3 regions of the Kribbella sp. NPDC026596 genome follow, and region 2 is predicted to be linked to each of the others. Evidence: riboswitches for the same ligand, from Rfam matches in the RefSeq annotation. Region 2 holds a riboswitch; each other region holds the start of a gene.
The links. A riboswitch is a leader RNA that binds a small molecule or an ion and turns the genes downstream of it on or off. The one in region 2 is predicted to bind ZMP and ZTP.

Region 1: it holds a riboswitch for ZMP and ZTP, as region 2 does, so the genes downstream of both, AB0E63_RS39255 (glycine hydroxymethyltransferase) here and AB0E63_RS36300 (5-aminoimidazole-4-carboxamide ribonucleotide transformylase) in region 2, are expected to answer to the same signal.
Region 3: it holds a riboswitch for ZMP and ZTP, as region 2 does, so the genes downstream of both, AB0E63_RS02945 (tetrahydrofolate dehydrogenase/cyclohydrolase catalytic domain-containing protein) here and AB0E63_RS36300 (5-aminoimidazole-4-carboxamide ribonucleotide transformylase) in region 2, are expected to answer to the same signal.

Annotation. Positions count from the first base shown of each region.
Region 1 is NZ_JBEZYF010000076.1:29,843-34,971, reverse strand. It holds gene AB0E63_RS39265 (YhjD/YihY/BrkB family envelope integrity protein) at 1-1,189, opposite strand, end outside; gene AB0E63_RS39260 (acyl-CoA dehydrogenase family protein) at 1,208-2,836, shown strand; ZMP/ZTP riboswitch at 2,836-2,915, shown strand; gene AB0E63_RS39255 (glycine hydroxymethyltransferase) at 2,944-4,392, shown strand; gene AB0E63_RS39250 (hypothetical protein) at 4,385-4,597, opposite strand; gene acs (acetate--CoA ligase) at 5,097-5,129, opposite strand, start outside.
Region 2 is NZ_JBEZYF010000064.1:7,759-12,887, reverse strand. It holds gene AB0E63_RS36315 (acetolactate synthase large subunit) at 1-10, opposite strand, end outside; gene ilvD (dihydroxy-acid dehydratase) at 291-1,958, opposite strand; gene AB0E63_RS36305 (nuclear transport factor 2 family protein) at 1,995-2,366, shown strand; ZMP/ZTP riboswitch at 2,369-2,451, shown strand; gene AB0E63_RS36300 (5-aminoimidazole-4-carboxamide ribonucleotide transformylase) at 2,468-3,379, shown strand; gene AB0E63_RS36295 (MMPL family transporter) at 3,376-5,129, opposite strand, start outside.
Region 3 is NZ_JBEZYF010000003.1:25,212-30,340, reverse strand. It holds gene prcB (proteasome subunit beta) at 1-47, shown strand, start outside; gene prcA (proteasome subunit alpha) at 84-935, shown strand; gene AB0E63_RS02955 (NUDIX hydrolase) at 932-1,546, shown strand; gene AB0E63_RS02950 (beta-N-acetylglucosaminidase domain-containing protein) at 1,555-3,318, shown strand; ZMP/ZTP riboswitch at 3,319-3,407, shown strand; gene AB0E63_RS02945 (tetrahydrofolate dehydrogenase/cyclohydrolase catalytic domain-containing protein) at 3,436-4,278, shown strand; gene AB0E63_RS02940 (phytanoyl-CoA dioxygenase family protein) at 4,280-5,129, opposite strand, start outside.

The DNA.
Region 1 (5,129 bases), on a different contig from region 2:
CCGACGCGGGCTTCCGCTCCGCGCCGGAGCCCGACGCAGGCTTCCGCTCGGGGCGGGCTTCCGGGGTGGGCTTCCGCTCCGGGCCGGGCTCGGCTTTGCCGTCCGGCGAAGCGCCGATGATCTTCGCGGGGTCGGGCCCGAGCGCCTCGATCTTGCGGGCCGCCTCGGCCTCCGGCCGCTCGTCCTGCTCCACCGGGGTCAGCGTGTGCTCGTGGTGCCGCTCCGGCTCGGCCTTCATCACCGGCTCGACCTCGTCCTCGGCCGCCGCCTTGACCTCCGCCACCCGCACCTTGTGCGGCCACAGCCGGTCGACGACCGCGTTCAGCGCCGCCCCGATCAGTACGGCGATCGCCGTCATGTACAACCACATCAGTACGGCGATGGGCGCGGCCAGCGGACCGTAGATCGACGTCCCACCGACTGTGCTCTGCAGGATCCAGCGGAGCACGAAGCTGCCGAGGATCCAGATCGACAGCGCCAGGAACGACCCCGGCAGGTCTGACACCCACGGAGTCCGCACCGGCACCGACAGGTGGTACAGGGTGTTCAAGAAGCCCGCGGACAGGATCGTCACGACGGGCCAGTACAGCTGGTTCAGGAAGTCGAGCCGGTGCGGGAGCAGTGCGTCGACCGCGTCCGGGCCGGCCAGCACCAGCGGCAGCACGATCACACCGATGACGAGGGCCGCGCAGTACAGGCTGAAGGACAGCGCCCGGGTCCGGACGATGCCGCGCTTGCCGCCCATCCCGTACATGATCGTGATGGTGTCGACGAACACGTTCAGCGCGCGGCTGCCGGACCACAGCGCGAGCACGAAACCGATCGAGATGACGTCCGGCCGGCCGCCGTTCAGGACCTGGTTCAGGGTCGGCACGATCACGCTCTGGACCGAGTCGTCGGTCAGCGCCCGGGCCGCCAGCTGGGCGATCTGCTGCTTGATGTCGTCGATCGTCTCGACCTCGAAGTACCGGCTGGCGATATAGCCCAGACTTCCGGCCAGCCCGAAGATCAGTGGCGGCAGCGAGAGGATCGCGAAGAACGCCCCCTCGGCCGCGAGTCCGGTGACCCGGTAGCGCAGGCAGACACCGACGGTCTGGGTGAGCAGCTTCCAGATCGTCGCGGGGATCTTGCGGACCCATGCCAATGCGAGGGAGCTCCCACCCCTGGGTCCTGCCCCTGAACGTGCCATACCGCTTACCGTACTGACATGGCGGACCCATTCGCGGTAACGAACCAGGCTCCCCCACTGCAAGGGGTGAACTTCTTCACGCGCGACACGGCGCTCGGTGACGCTCTGCGCCCGTACGCCGGTCTGGCCGACGATCCCGGTCTGGCCCGGATCGGCGCGGTCGCGGGCTCCGAAGAGGCCCTCGCGCAGGCCCTCCCGGCCAACCAGCACCCACCGGTCCTGCGCACCCACGACCGCTACGGGAACCGGATCGACGAGGTCGAGTTCCACCCGTCCTGGCACTGGCTGATGGAGCGCGCGGTCGGGTTCGGGCTGCAGGCCGCGCCGTGGACGAGCGAGTCGCCGTCGCCGCACCTGACCCGGGCCGCCGGGTTCTACGTCTGGTCCCAGGTCGAGCCGGGGCATGGTTGCCCGATCTCGATGACGTACGCCGCGGTCCCCGCGCTCAGGGCGGACGAGCGGCTGGCGAAGGAGTGGATCCCGCAGCTCGCCTCGACGTCGTACGACGTACGCCGGTTGCCGGCCGCGGAGAAGTCCGGGGTCCTCGCGGGGATGGGGATGACCGAGAAGCAGGGTGGCTCGGACGTCCGGGCGAACCTGACCACCGCGACACCGGCCGGGGACGACGGTGAGTACCAGCTGAACGGGCACAAGTGGTTCTGCTCGGCGCCGCAGGTCGACCTCTTCCTGGTACTCGCGCAGGCGCCGGACGGGCTGAGTTGCTTCGTCGTGCCGCGGGTGCTTGCCGATGGCAACCGGAACACGTTCGCGCTGCAGCGGCTGAAGGACAAGCTCGGGAACCGCTCGAACGCGTCCAGCGAGGTCGAGTTCCACAACACCATCGGCTACCGCCTCGGCGACGAGGGCGCGGGTGTCCGCACCATCATCGAAATGGTCGCCGCAACCAGACTCGACTGTGTATTGGGCTCGGCGGCTCTCCAAAGACGCGCCCTGGTCGAGGCCCTCTGGCACACCCGCCACCGCTCGGCGTTCGGTGGGTTGCTCGCCGACAAGCCGGCGATGCGGAACGTCCTCGCGGACCTGGCGCTCGAGAGTGAGGCGGCGACCGCGCTGGGGATGCGTCTTGCTGCTGCTGTCGATGCCTCCCAGAACGGTGATGAACAAGCGGCCGCATTCCGGCGGATTGCGCTGCCGCTCGCGAAGTTCTGGGTTTGTAAGCGGACTCCGTTCATGGTGGCTGAGGCGTTGGAGTGTCTGGGTGGGAACGGGTTCGTGGAGGAGTCCGGGCTGCCTTTGCTGTTCCGGGAGTCGCCGTTGAACTCGATCTGGGAAGGCTCCGGCAACGTCAACGCTCTCGACGTACTGCGAGCCCTCAGGAGGCCTGAGTCGCTGGAGGCTTGGCTGCTCGAGGTGGGCGCGGCGCGGGGTGCCGATCAGCGCCTCGACGCGGCCGTGAACGACGTACTGCAAGCGCTTGCTGACGCAGCGGACGCCGAAGCAGGAGCCCGTCGGCTGGCGGCGCGGATGGCCCTGTGCCTGCAGGCGTCACTGCTCGTGCGGCACTCGACGCCCGAGGTCGCGGACGCGTTCGTCGCGTCGCGGCTGGCCAACGACTGGGGCGGTGTGTTCGGGACGCTCCCGCGGACGACACCGTTCCCGCTGATCATCGAGCGCGCGATAGGGTGACCGCGTCGCGACTGGCGCGCTGAGGTGGAGAACCACCGGGGAGCGAAAACCGTCGGCACCGTGCGCCTGGGTGCCTTCGACCCACTGCAACCGCAGGAGAGACAACGATGACTCAACCCTTCGATGCCGCCGCCGCATCGGCCGCGTACCGCAACGCGCTCGAGGTGATCGGCGCTGTGGAACCGACCATCGCCGGTGCGATCAAGGCCGAACTGGCCGACCAGCGATCCTCGCTGAAGCTGATCGCGAGCGAGAACTACGCCTCCCCCGCCACCTTGCTGACGATGGGCAACTGGCTCTCGGACAAGTACGCCGAGGGCACCATCGGGCACCGTTTCTACGCCGGCTGCCAGAACGTCGACACCGTCGAGCAGACCGCGGCCGACCACGCGACGGCTCTGTTCGGCGCGCCGCACGCCTACGTCCAGCCGCATTCCGGCATCGACGCGAACCTGGTCGCCTTCTGGGCGATCCTGGCCCAGCGGATCGAGTCCCCGGCGCTGGCCGAGGTCGGCGCCAAGCACGTCAACGACCTGTCCGACGAGGACTGGACCAAGCTCCGCAAGGCGCTCGGCGACCAGAAGATGCTCGGCATGTCGCTGGACGCCGGCGGTCACCTGACCCACGGCTTCCGGCCGAACATCTCCGGCAAGATGTTCAACCAGCACTCCTACGGCACCGACCCGGCCACCGGGCTGCTCGACTACGACGAGGTGGCGCGGAAGGCTCGCGAGTTCAAGCCGCTGATCCTGATCGCCGGCTACTCGGCGTACCCGCGGAGGATCAACTTCGCGAAGATGCGCGAGATCGCCGACGAGGTCGGTGCGACGCTGATGGTCGACATGGCCCACTTCGCCGGTCTGGTCGCGGGCAAGGTTTTCACCGGCGACTTCGACCCGATCCCGCACGCGCACGTCACCACGACCACCACGCACAAGTCGCTGCGTGGTCCCCGCGGCGGCATGGTGCTCTGCCAGCCCGAGTACGCCGACTCCGTCGACCGTGGTTGCCCGATGGTGCTGGGCGGCCCGCTCGGCCAGACGATGGCCGCGAAGGCGGTCGCGCTGGCCGAGGCCCGGCAGCCTTCGTTCCAGGTGTACGCGCAGGCGGTGGCTGACAACGCGGTCACGCTGGCCGAGGGCCTGATGAAGCGGGGCGTGAAGCTGGTGACGGACGGTACGGAGAACCACCTGGTCCTGCTCGACGTCTCGTCGTACGGCATCACCGGGCGCCAGGCCGAGTCCGCGCTGCTCGACGCCGGCATCGTGACCAACCGGAACGCCGTACCGCGCGACCCGAACGGCGCCTGGTACACCTCGGGCGTCCGGATCGGCACACCGGCGCTGACCACGCGCGGCTTCGGCGCCGACGAGTTCGACCGGGTCGCCGAGCTGATCGTCGACGTGCTCTCCTCGACCACGCCGACGACGACGTCCGCCGGTGCGCCGTCCAAGGCGAAGTACGTGCTCGCCGACGGCGTCGCGGACAAGACCCGGGCGGCCTCGGCCGAGATGCTCGACAAGCACCCGCTGTACCCGGGCCTCGAGCTCAGCTGAGTTCCACGGCGCCCGCTCCCACGCTCGTGGGAGCGGGCGTTTTCCGTTGCGGCATCAGTACGGCGCCCAGCACCGCGCCGGCGACCGCGACCGCTGCCGAGACCCACACGGTCGTGTTCAGGCTGATCATGGACGCGTCCCGAACATCGGCCAGCCCGGTGAGCCAGACGTGGTTGCGACCGAATCCGGCAATGGCGGTATCCACTTAGTGGCTCGGTGTTCAGCCAGTCCTCCGGCAAGCCGCGTTCCGCTGCCATCTCGCGCGCCCCGTCCACAGCGACCCCGTCGCGCGTGACGGGGTCGATGTCCTGGGTGCGGCGCGGGTCGCCGCCCGAGGTGACCGCGATCGCAGCCCCTCCGACGATGAAGACCGACGCGGAGACGCCGCGCCTGTTCAGCCGAAGGTCAAGCTCAGCAAGGAGGTCGATGATCTCGCCGGCTGTGAACTCGAAGCGTGGCTCGTTCATGCGGTGATCAGTCGCCGTCCCGAACACTACGTTCATCACACCGCCGCTGTCACAGGCCGGACTCACACCAGCGCACGCCCAACAGGCCGGCTATGACGTCCTGTACGCCGCGCAGCCAGCACGAAGTCACCATCCGAGCCGAAATCTCCCGCCTACGTTGCGTCGCCGGCGCCCTCGTCTCCACACACCCCTACCGCGTCGCCGAAGGCGTCGACCTCCAGGTCGTGGGGGCGAGTCTCATTCAGAGCGGCCGAATGCCTTGACCTCTGC
Region 2 (5,129 bases):
GCTCACTCATGAGTGCCTTCCCTATGTCCTGTCACGATTTGACTGTCGCGACCGATCCATCCTCGCTTGTGGTTGTCTTCAGGTCTTCTCTGGGTCTCAGATAGTCGCCCTGGCAACAAAAAACCCCTTCCGCCGGTTGGCTGAAGGGGCGCGCTCGACTCGGTGGTCGCGTCAGTCGGCGCGCCGCACAAGTACGAGGAGAATCGATCGCATGTAGGCATTATTCGCCTCCGGCCCGCGACCGGGTCAAGTTCAGCACCAAGCTGTCTCATTTGATGAGATGACTGTCTTTAGATGCAGACCGCACCTTCGGAGGCCGAACGGACCAGGCGGGTGTACTTGCCGAGGACCCCCTTGGTGATCGCCGGGGCCTTCGGGGTCCAGCCCTGCTTGCGGCGTTCGAGTTCCTCTTCGGTGACGTGGAGATCGAGGGTCCGGTTCTTCACGTCGAGGGTGATCCGGTCGCCGTCCCGGACGAACGCGATCGGGCCGCCGTCGACCGCTTCGGGGGCCACGTGTCCCACGCAGAGTCCCGTCGTACCGCCGGAGAAGCGGCCGTCGGTGAGGAGCAGGACGTCCTTGCCGAGGCCCGCGCCCTTGATCGCGCCGGTCACCGCGAGCATCTCGCGCATGCCGGGGCCGCCCTTGGGGCCTTCGTACCGGATCACGACGACGTCGCCGGGGTTCAACTCGGGGACTGCGTCCATCGCGGCGCGTTCGCCGTCGAAGACTCGCGCCGTACCCTCGAACACGTCCGAGTCGAAGCCGGCGCTCTTCACCACCGCGCCCTCCGGCGCGAGCGAGCCGTGCAGGATCGTGATGCCGCCGGTGCCGTGGATCGGCTTGTCGAGCGCGCGGATGATCGTGCCGTCGACGTCGGGCGGTGCGATGTCGGCGAGGTTCTCGGCCATCGTCTTGCCGGTGACCGTCAGGCAGTCGCCGTGCAGCAGGCCGGCGTCGAGGAGTGCCCGCATGACCACCGGGATACCGCCGACGCGGTCGACGTCGGTCATCACGTAGCGGCCGAACGGTTTCAGGTCGCCGAGGTGCGGGACCCGGTCGCCGATCCGGTTGAAGTCGGCCAGCGTCAGGTCGACCTCGGCCTCGCGGGCGATCGCGAGCAGATGCAGTACGGCGTTCGTCGAGCCGCCGAGCGCCATCACGACGGCGATGGCGTTCTCGAAGGCCTCCTTGGTGAGGATCTGGCGGGCCGTGATCCCCTTCCGCAGCAGGCCGACCGCGGCCTCGCCGGACTTGCGGGCGTAGCCATCGCGGCGACGGTCGACCGCGGGCGGGGCGGCCGAGCCCGGCAGCGACATCCCGAGTGCTTCGGCGGAAGCGGCCATCGTGTTGGCGGTGTACATCCCGCCGCAGGCGCCCTCACCGGGGCAGATCGCGCGCTCGACCGCGTCGACCTCGTCCTGGGTGATCAGGCCGCGAACACACGCGCCGACCGCCTCGAACGCGTCGATGATCGTGACGTCCTTGTCGCCGAGCTTGCCCGGCATGATCGACCCGGCGTACAGGAACACCGACGCCAGGTCGAGCCGGGCCGCGGCCATCAGCATGCCGGGCAGCGACTTGTCGCAACCGGCCAGCAGCACCGAGCCGTCGAGTCGCTCGGCCTCCATCACGGTCTCGACCGAGTCGGCGATGATCTCGCGGCTGACGAGTGAGTAGTGCATGCCGACGTGGCCCATCGAGATGCCGTCGGACACGCTGATCGTGCCGAACTCGAGCGGATAGCCGCCGGCCGCGTGCACGCCTTCCTTGACCGCCTTCGCGAGCCGGTCCAGGGACAGGTTGCACGGGGTGATCTCGTTCCAGCTCGAGGCGACCCCGACCTGCGGCTTCGCCCAGTCGTCGTCCCCCATCCCCACCGCCCGGAGCATCCCTCGGCTGGCGGTGGCTTCCAGGCCATCGGTCACTGTCCGGCTACGAGGCTTCACATCGACCATGCCGCTCACTCTATTCGGTTGCCTACGCTGTGCCAGGTGAACCGACTCGAGGCTTACATCGACGGATGGCGGCGGCATGACATCCCGGCCGTGCTGGAGACGTTGACCGACGACTGCGTTGTGATCGAGTGCTACGGACCTGTCTATCGCGGCCGAGCGCGGGTCGAGCAGTGGATGAAGGCTTGGTTCGGAGCCGGCGGGACGGTCGACGGGTGGCAGATCACCTCGTCGGCGACCGCAGGTGAGGTGCTGGTCGTCGAGTGGCATTTCGAGTGCACGTGGAAGGGCTCGCCGGGGGCGTTCGACGGCTCGACTGTCGCGCGGCTCGACGGGGATCGGATCGTGTATCTGCGTGAGTACGCGACCACCGCACCGCTCTACGACTGGACCGGCAGCTGGCGGGACTAGGCTGGGATCACCGCGACTGGCGAGGGTGGAGTACCACCGGGGAGCGGAATCAACCAGCAAGGCGTCGTCCGCCTGGGCGCCTCCGATCTCGGAGGTGCTTGATGCGTTATGGGATGAATCCACATCAGACCGCGGACATGGTGGCGACTGGGCCGCGCGCTCCGTTCACGGTGGTCTCTGGCCAGCCGTCGTACATCAACGTGCTGGATGCGCTCACCGGGTGGCAGCTCGTGCGCGAGGGTGCGGAGGCGTTCGGGATGCCGGCGGCTGCGTCGTACAAGCATGTGTCGCCGGCTGGGGCGGCGTTGGGCTCGTCGGTGAGCGCGGCCTATCTCCGCGCTCGCGATCCCGATCCGAAGTCGTCGTACGGCGACTTTGTCGCGGTCTCGCATCCGGTCGACGCGGAGCTCGCCGGGGTGCTCAAGCGCGTCGTGTCGGACGGGATCATCGCGCCTGGGTACGACGAAGGCGTGGTCGGGACCTTGGCGGCGAAGAAGCGTGGGAGCTTCCTGGTGCTGGAGGCCGACCCGGCGTTCGAGCCGCCGGCGGCGGAGGTCCGCGAGTTCTACGGACTGCGGCTGACGCAGCGGCGGGACGACGTACCGCTGACTCGTGAGCTGCTGGATCCGGCGGTGCCGGAGGCCGCGGGGCGGGACTTGGTGCTGGGGTTGATCGTCGCCCGTTACACCCAGTCGAACACTGTGGTGATGGTGAAGGACGGCATGACGATTGGCGTCGGTGCCGGGCAGCAGTCGCGCGTGGACTGCACACGACTGGCCGGCGAGAAGGCTCAGGCGTGGTGGGCCCGGCACTCGACGGAACCGTTGACCGGCGTCTCGATGGCGTCCGACGGCGCGCTTCCGTTCGTCGACAACATCGAGGAAGCGCACCGGCACGGCGTCACGCACATCGCCGAGCCCGGCGGCTCGATCCGGTCGGACGAGGTCGCGGCGGCGTGCGCCGAGCGTGGGATCAGCTGGTCACCGACCGGCGTACGCCTGTTTCGTCACTAGACCGGGGAGGTCTCGCGGGGCTTGGCTTCGGGGGCCGGACCGCCTTCGAGTTGGATGTCCGGGACGATCCGGTCGAGCCACTTCGGCAGCCACCAGGCCCGGTCGCCGAGCAGCGTCATCACCGACGGGACGAGGATCATCCGGACGATGCTGGCGTCGATCAGGACCGCGACGGCCATGCCGACCGCGAGCATCTTCACGGTCGGGTCGTCGTCGAGGACGAAGCTCAGGAACACCACGATCATGATCGCCGCCGCGGTCGTGATCACCCGGGCCGTCGCGCCGATCCCGATGGCCACGGCGCGATGGCTGTCCTTCGTCACCAGCCAGGCCTCGTGGACGCGGGACAGCAGGAAGACCTCGTAGTCCATCGACAGCCCGAACACGATCGCGAACATCAGCATCGGGACGAACGACGGGATCGGCACCTTCTCGTCGATGCCGACCAGGGAGGATCCCCAGCCCCACTGGAAGACCGCGACGATCACGCCGTACGCGGCGCCGACCGACAGCAGGTTGAGGACCGCGGCCTTGACCCCGATCAGCAGCGAGCGGAAGGCGACCGTGAGCAGCAGGAAGGCCAGCAGGACGACCGCGCCGATCAGCCACAGCATCCGGCCGGCCACCTTCTCGGTGAAGTCGACGTACCCGGCGGTGGTGCCGACGACGTACGTGGGCTCGTTCTGCCCCGCGAGTACGTCGTCGCGGATCCGGTTGACCAGATCCTCGGTGTCCGCCGACGACGGCGAGGTGGTCGGAATGACGGTGATGATCGCCGTCGTACCGGCTTGGTTCGTGCTCGCGGGCTGTACGGCCGCAACGCCGGGGGTCTTCTGCAGCGTGGAGGTGAGTCCGGTCAGCAGGGTCTGGTTGTCGCTCGCGCTGCCGGACGGGAGCTGTACGACGACCGTCAGCGGACCGTTGGCGCCCGGTCCGAACCCTTGCGCGACCAGGTCGTACGCCTTCCGGCTCGAGTCCCCGGCCGGATCGGTGCCCGCATCGAGCTGGCCCAGATTCATCGAGAACAGCGGGATGGCGAGAATCAGCAGCACCAGGGTGGCGACGATGCCGTACGGCCAGGGCCGGTCGCTCACCTTGCGTCCCCACCGGGCGAAGGCGCTCTGCTCGTGCTTGAGATCGCGCCGCTCGCGCTCGTCGGCTCGGTGCTCCGCGACGGCCTGCTCGTCCGGGAGTCCGGCCTCGAGCTCGCGCTCCTCGGCCAGGTGGTGGCGGTCCTTCCGGTTCAGGACAAGGAGCTTCGCCAGGCCGAGCAGGGCCGGAATGAGCGTCAGGGCGGCGAGGACGGTGAACGCGACGACGATGGCCGACGAGAGACCGAGGGCACCGACGAACGGTACGCCGGAGACGTAGAGGCCGAGGATCGCGATGACGACCGTCCCGCCCGCGACCAGGATCGCCGCGCCGGACGTCGACTCGGCGCGGCCGACCGATTGCTCGACGCCCATGCCGTCGTCCAGCTGTTCGCGATGGCGCGACACCAGGAACAAGCCGTAGTCGATCGCCACGCCGAGGCCGAGCAGGGTGGCGACAGTCGGCGCCGAGACCGGGAAGTCCTTCACGGCCGCGAGCAGGCCGAGGATTGCCAAACCGCCGCCCACGCTGAAGACCGCGGCGACCAGCGGCAGTCCCGAAGCCACGATCGAGCGGAACATCAAGAACAGCAACAGCAACGCGAGCGCGAGGCCGATCGCCTCCGAGAGCGCATCGTCGGCCTGTTTGCCGATCTGGC
Region 3 (5,129 bases), on a different contig from region 2:
CGCGGCACCGGCGTCCCGACGGCCCCGCCACGGCGTCATTGACCTGATCCCGATCGACTGACACATAGAGGACGACACCTTCGATGAGCGTTCCGTTCTACGTCTCGCCCGAGCAGTTGATGCGGGACCGGGCCGACTTCGCCCGCAAGGGCATCAGCAAGGGCCGCAGCGCGATCGCGCTGCAGTACGCCGACGGCATCCTGTTCGTCGCGGAGAACCGCTCGCCCGCGTTGCACAAGGTCGCCGAGATCTACGACCGGATGGCGTTCGCCGCCGTCGGCCGGTACAACGAGTTCGAGAACCTGCGGATCGCCGGCGTCCGGCTGGCCGACATGCGGGGGTACTCCTACGACCGGCGCGACGTCACCGGCCGGGCGCTGGCCAACGCGTACGCGCAGACCCTCGGCGCGATCTTCTCCTCCGGCGGTGAGAAGCCGCTCGAGGTGGAGATCCTGGTCGCCGAGATCGGCGCCAGCGCGGCCGAGGACCAGATCTACCGGCTCACCTACGACGGCTCGATCGCGGACGTCCGCGGGTACGCCGTGATGGGCGGGCCGGCCGAGACGGTCGCGGACTATGTCGGCGAGCACTTCAAGGAGGGCATCTCGCTGGCCGGGGCGCTGCGGCTGGCCGTGGATGCGCTCGGCCACGACAGCGGCGAGGTCCGGCAGCTGACCTCGGACCAGATCGAGGTCGCCGTTCTGGACCGGACCCGGACGCAGGTGCGCAAGTTCAAGCGGATCTCCGTGGAGACCCTCGAGCGCATCCTGTCCGAGTCCCGCCCGGACTCCGAGCCGGCCAAGCCGACCGAGGACGCCCCGGTGGCCGGGGAGACCACGACGGCCGCGGCCGACGAGGCACCGGTCGCCCCGCCGGATGACGACGCACCCGTCGCTCCACCGGAGGAGCCCGGCGGCGACAACCGGCCGCTGTGAGCAAGCAGATCGATGGCGCAGCCGCCGCGGACTCCGTGGCGGCTGCGCTGTCTCGTCCCGGTGACCCGCAGCCGTGGGAGTTGCTGGGAGAAGAGCCGGGGTTTCACCGGTTCCTGACGGTGAACCTGCGGCGCTACCGGATGCCGGACGGGCGCGAGGTCGAGTGGGACGTGTTCGGCCCGAAGTCGGCGGACGGGATCACCTCGGGCATCACCGTGCTGCCGCTGACCTCCGACGGCCGCATCGTCACCATCCGGATGTTCCGCGCGGGACCCGACCGGATCGTCACGAACCTGCCCGGCGGACTGGTCGAGCCGGGGGAGGACCCGGCGCTGGCCGGCGCCCGGGAGCTCGAGGAAGAGACCGGGTACACCTGCGAGTCGCTCGACCTGGTCGGCTGGCAGTGGTCGTCGGCGTCCTCGACCTCTCGCAAATACGTCGCGATCGCCCGCGGCTGCCGTCCGGACGGGAAGCAGGCACTGGACGAGACCGAGGACTGCGTCCCGGTCGAGCTGACTGTGGATGCTTTCCGCGCGGAACTCCGGACACCGGGCGCGATGACGGGGATCGACGCGGCCTATCTCGCCCTCGATCATGCAGGGCTTCTCTAGGAGCAGTCATGACACCTGAGCCTCAGCAGACCACCCGCCGCGATGACGGGTTCGATCTCGGTGACACCGTCGCGCTGGTGCACGGCCCGGCCACCGATGCCGACGCCGAGCGCGTCGTCCGCGAAACGCTCACGAAGGCCGGCGTACGCACCATCTCCGACGGGCCGGCGGAGGTGACTGTCTGGCTCGGCGGGAGCGCGAGCACGCTCGAGCAGCTCGGTGTCGCGCCGGCCGGTTTGCTGCCGGCCGAGGGGTACGTCGTGGCCGTCGGCGCTCAGCAGGTCGTGCTCGACGGGGTCGATGCCCGCGGCATCTACTACGCCGCGCAGACCTTCGCACAGCTTGTCCAGGGCAACCATGTGGACGGCGTCGAGATCCGCGACTGGCCGACGATGCGGTACCGCGGGTCGATCGAAGGCTTCTACGGTACGCCGTGGTCGCACGCGGACCGGCTCGATCACCTGGACTACCTCGGCGCGCACCGGATGAACACCTACGAGTACGCCCCGAAGGACGACCCGTACCACCGCGAGCAGTGGCGCGACCCGTACCCGGCGGACAAGCTGGCCGAGCTCGGCGAGCTGATCGATCGCGCCCGGCGGAACAAGGTCGACTTCACCTTCGCGCTCTCGCCGGGCCTGTCGATGCGCTACACCGACGACGCCGACTTCCGGGCGTTGATCGCGAAGTTCGAGGCGCTGTACGCGCTGGGTGCGCGGGCGTTCAACGTGGCCCTGGACGACATCGAGTACGAGACATGGCACAGCGCCGACGACGAGGAGAGGTACGCCCCCGGCGGCGGTGGGGCAGGGCTCGCGCAGAGCGAGCTGCTGAACCGGATCCAGCGCGAGTGGGTCGAGACCAAGGCGGACCTCGCGCCGCTGCAGATGGTCCCGACCGAGTACTACAACGTCGACGAGACGCCGTACAAGCAGGCGCTGCGAGAGCAGATGGACGGTGCGGTGGTCGTGCACTGGACCGGTATCGGCGTCGTACCGGAGGCGATCACCAGCGCCCAGGCGGCTGAGGCGAAGGCGGTGTTCGGGCACGACATCCTGATCTGGGACAACTACCCGGTCAACGATTACGCGGCCGGGCGGATCCTGCTCGCGGCGTACAGCGGCCGCGAGCCGGGCCTCGCGGACCACGTCGTCGGCGTGATCTCGAACCCGATGAACCAGGCCGGGGCCAGCAAGCTCGCCCTCTACTCGTTCGCGGAGTTCGGCTGGAACCCGGCGACGTACGACGAGCAGGCGTCCTGGCACCGCGCGATCGCGGAAACGGCCGGGGGAGACGCCGAGACGATCGCGGCGCTCGAGATCTTCGCCGACCTCACCACCTACGACGGGAAGCTTCATCTCGCGAACGCCCCGGCGCTGACCGCGAAGACCGCCGCGTTCTGGCGGACCTGGGATGCGGGTGACCTGGCCGGCGCGATCGCGGACCTCGAGCCGTACCTCGAAGCGATCGAGAACGCTCCGGGTCAGATTCGCCAGGGCGTGATCGACCCGGCGTTCGCCGACGAGGCGGATGCCTGGCTCGACGCGGCCTTCTACTGGGGTCAGGCGCTGCGCCAGGCCCTTCGCGTCCTCGAAGCCGGCGCCGAAGGCAACAGCTCGGACGTCGCCACCGGCCGGGACCAGATCAACCACCTGGTCACGCAGGCCGAGGAGATCCGTGACATCCGGCTCCCGCACTCCAAGACCCACCCACGCATCGGCGACGGCGTTGCCGACACCTTCATCAGCCGGGTGACCGACTCGGTATCCTGAGCGATGGACCGCGACTGGCGTTGAGGTGGAAGACCACCGGGGAACGGTCTGCCGGAGATCCGGCTGCGCCGCGCGCCTGGGCATCTGACCTGTAGTCGACGCCCGAAGGAGCGCGCCATGACCGCTGAACTGATGATCGGGACCCACCTCGCCGCCGAGATGGTGGCGAAGGCGGCCGAGCGAGCCCGCGAACTGCGGGAGCGGACGGGCGTGCAGCCGTGTCTGGCGACCGTACTGGTGGGGGACGACGCCGCGTCGGCGACGTACGTGCGGATGAAGCAGAACCGGTCGAAGAAGGCCGGGATCGCGTCGCGGAGCGTCGTACTGCCCGCGGAGACGACGACCGAGGAGTTGGTCGCCGAGGTGACCAAGCTGTCCCAGGACCCCGAGGTGCACGGGATCCTGCTGCAGCACCCGGTGCCGGCACAGATCGACGAGCGGGCCGCGTTCGAGGCGATCGACCCGGGCAAGGACGTCGACGGCGTGACGATGCGGTCGTTCGCCGCGATGGCGTTCGGCGATCCCGGGTTCCGGTCCGCGACGCCCGGCGGGATCATGCGCCTGCTCGAGGCGTACGACGTACCGATCGCCGGAGCACACGCGGTCGTCATCGGCCGCAGCCCGATCCTCGGCAAGCCGGTCGGGATGTTGCTGCTGGCATCGAATGCGACCGTCACCTACACGCACTCGCGGACCACGGACCTGCCGGACATCGTCCGCACCGCGGACATCGTGATCGCCGCGGTCGGCAAGCCGAACTTCGTCCGCGGCGACTGGCTCAAGCCGGGCGCGGTCGTGGTCGACGCCGGGTACAACGAGGGCAACGTCGGTGACGTCCACTTCGAGGAGGCGGCCCAGGTCGCCCGCCTGATCACGCCGGTTCCGGGCGGTGTCGGGCCGATGACGATCGCCCTGCTGCTGGAGCAGGCCGTCGACGCCGCCGAGGCTCAGGCGGGGTGAGTCAGCGGTCGCACCCGCCGTCCTTGTCCCGGCGGGAGTGCGGCCGGGCGAGATCGTCGATGCCCTTGTAGGCGTACGGATCGGTCCCGGCCACCATCACGATGTCGCGGTAGTCGTGCTTGCCGACATGGACTCCGGATGGCACGGACTGCCAGGGGAGGAGCGACTCCGCGCTCATGTAGTGGCTGGCGAGCGCCCGGCGGAGTCCGTGCCGGCCGGTGTTCGGCAGTGATCGGTGCAGCAGGTAGCCGTTGAAGATCACCGCCGAACCCGCGGGCACCTCGACCGGGACCGCATCGCCGTCGGTGTACGGGAAGTCGAACGCCTCCACCGTGCAGTCGAAGCGGAGATCGTCCTGCTCCCGGTCGGGATAGATGACCCCGCGACGATGGGAGCCCGGTAGAACCCACAGGCAGCCGTTCTCCACGGTGGCATCGTCGAGCGCGATCCACACCGCGGTCAGCGAGCGATCCCTGGTCGGGATGAAGAACTCGTCCTGGTGCCACGCCTGGCCCGGTTTCCCCTCGGGCTTGATGAACAGCATCGACTGCATGGCCTTGACGTTCGGCCCGATCACCGCGGTCAGCGCCGCGACCACCCGTGGTGCCCGCAACGCCGCGAGCGCCACGTCGGACACCTTGTGCGGCTGGTGGATGCACAGGTACTGGCGCAGGACGTCCTCGGTCGGCTCGGCGGCCGGACCGCCGTCGATGACGCCGAGGTCACTGCGGCACAGGGCCTCGGCCGCGGCATGGAGCGCGGTGACCTGGTCGGCCGACAAGGCCTGATCCAGGACGACGAAGCCGTCCCGCCGGAACGACCCGACCAACTCGTCGGTGACCTCGGCGAAG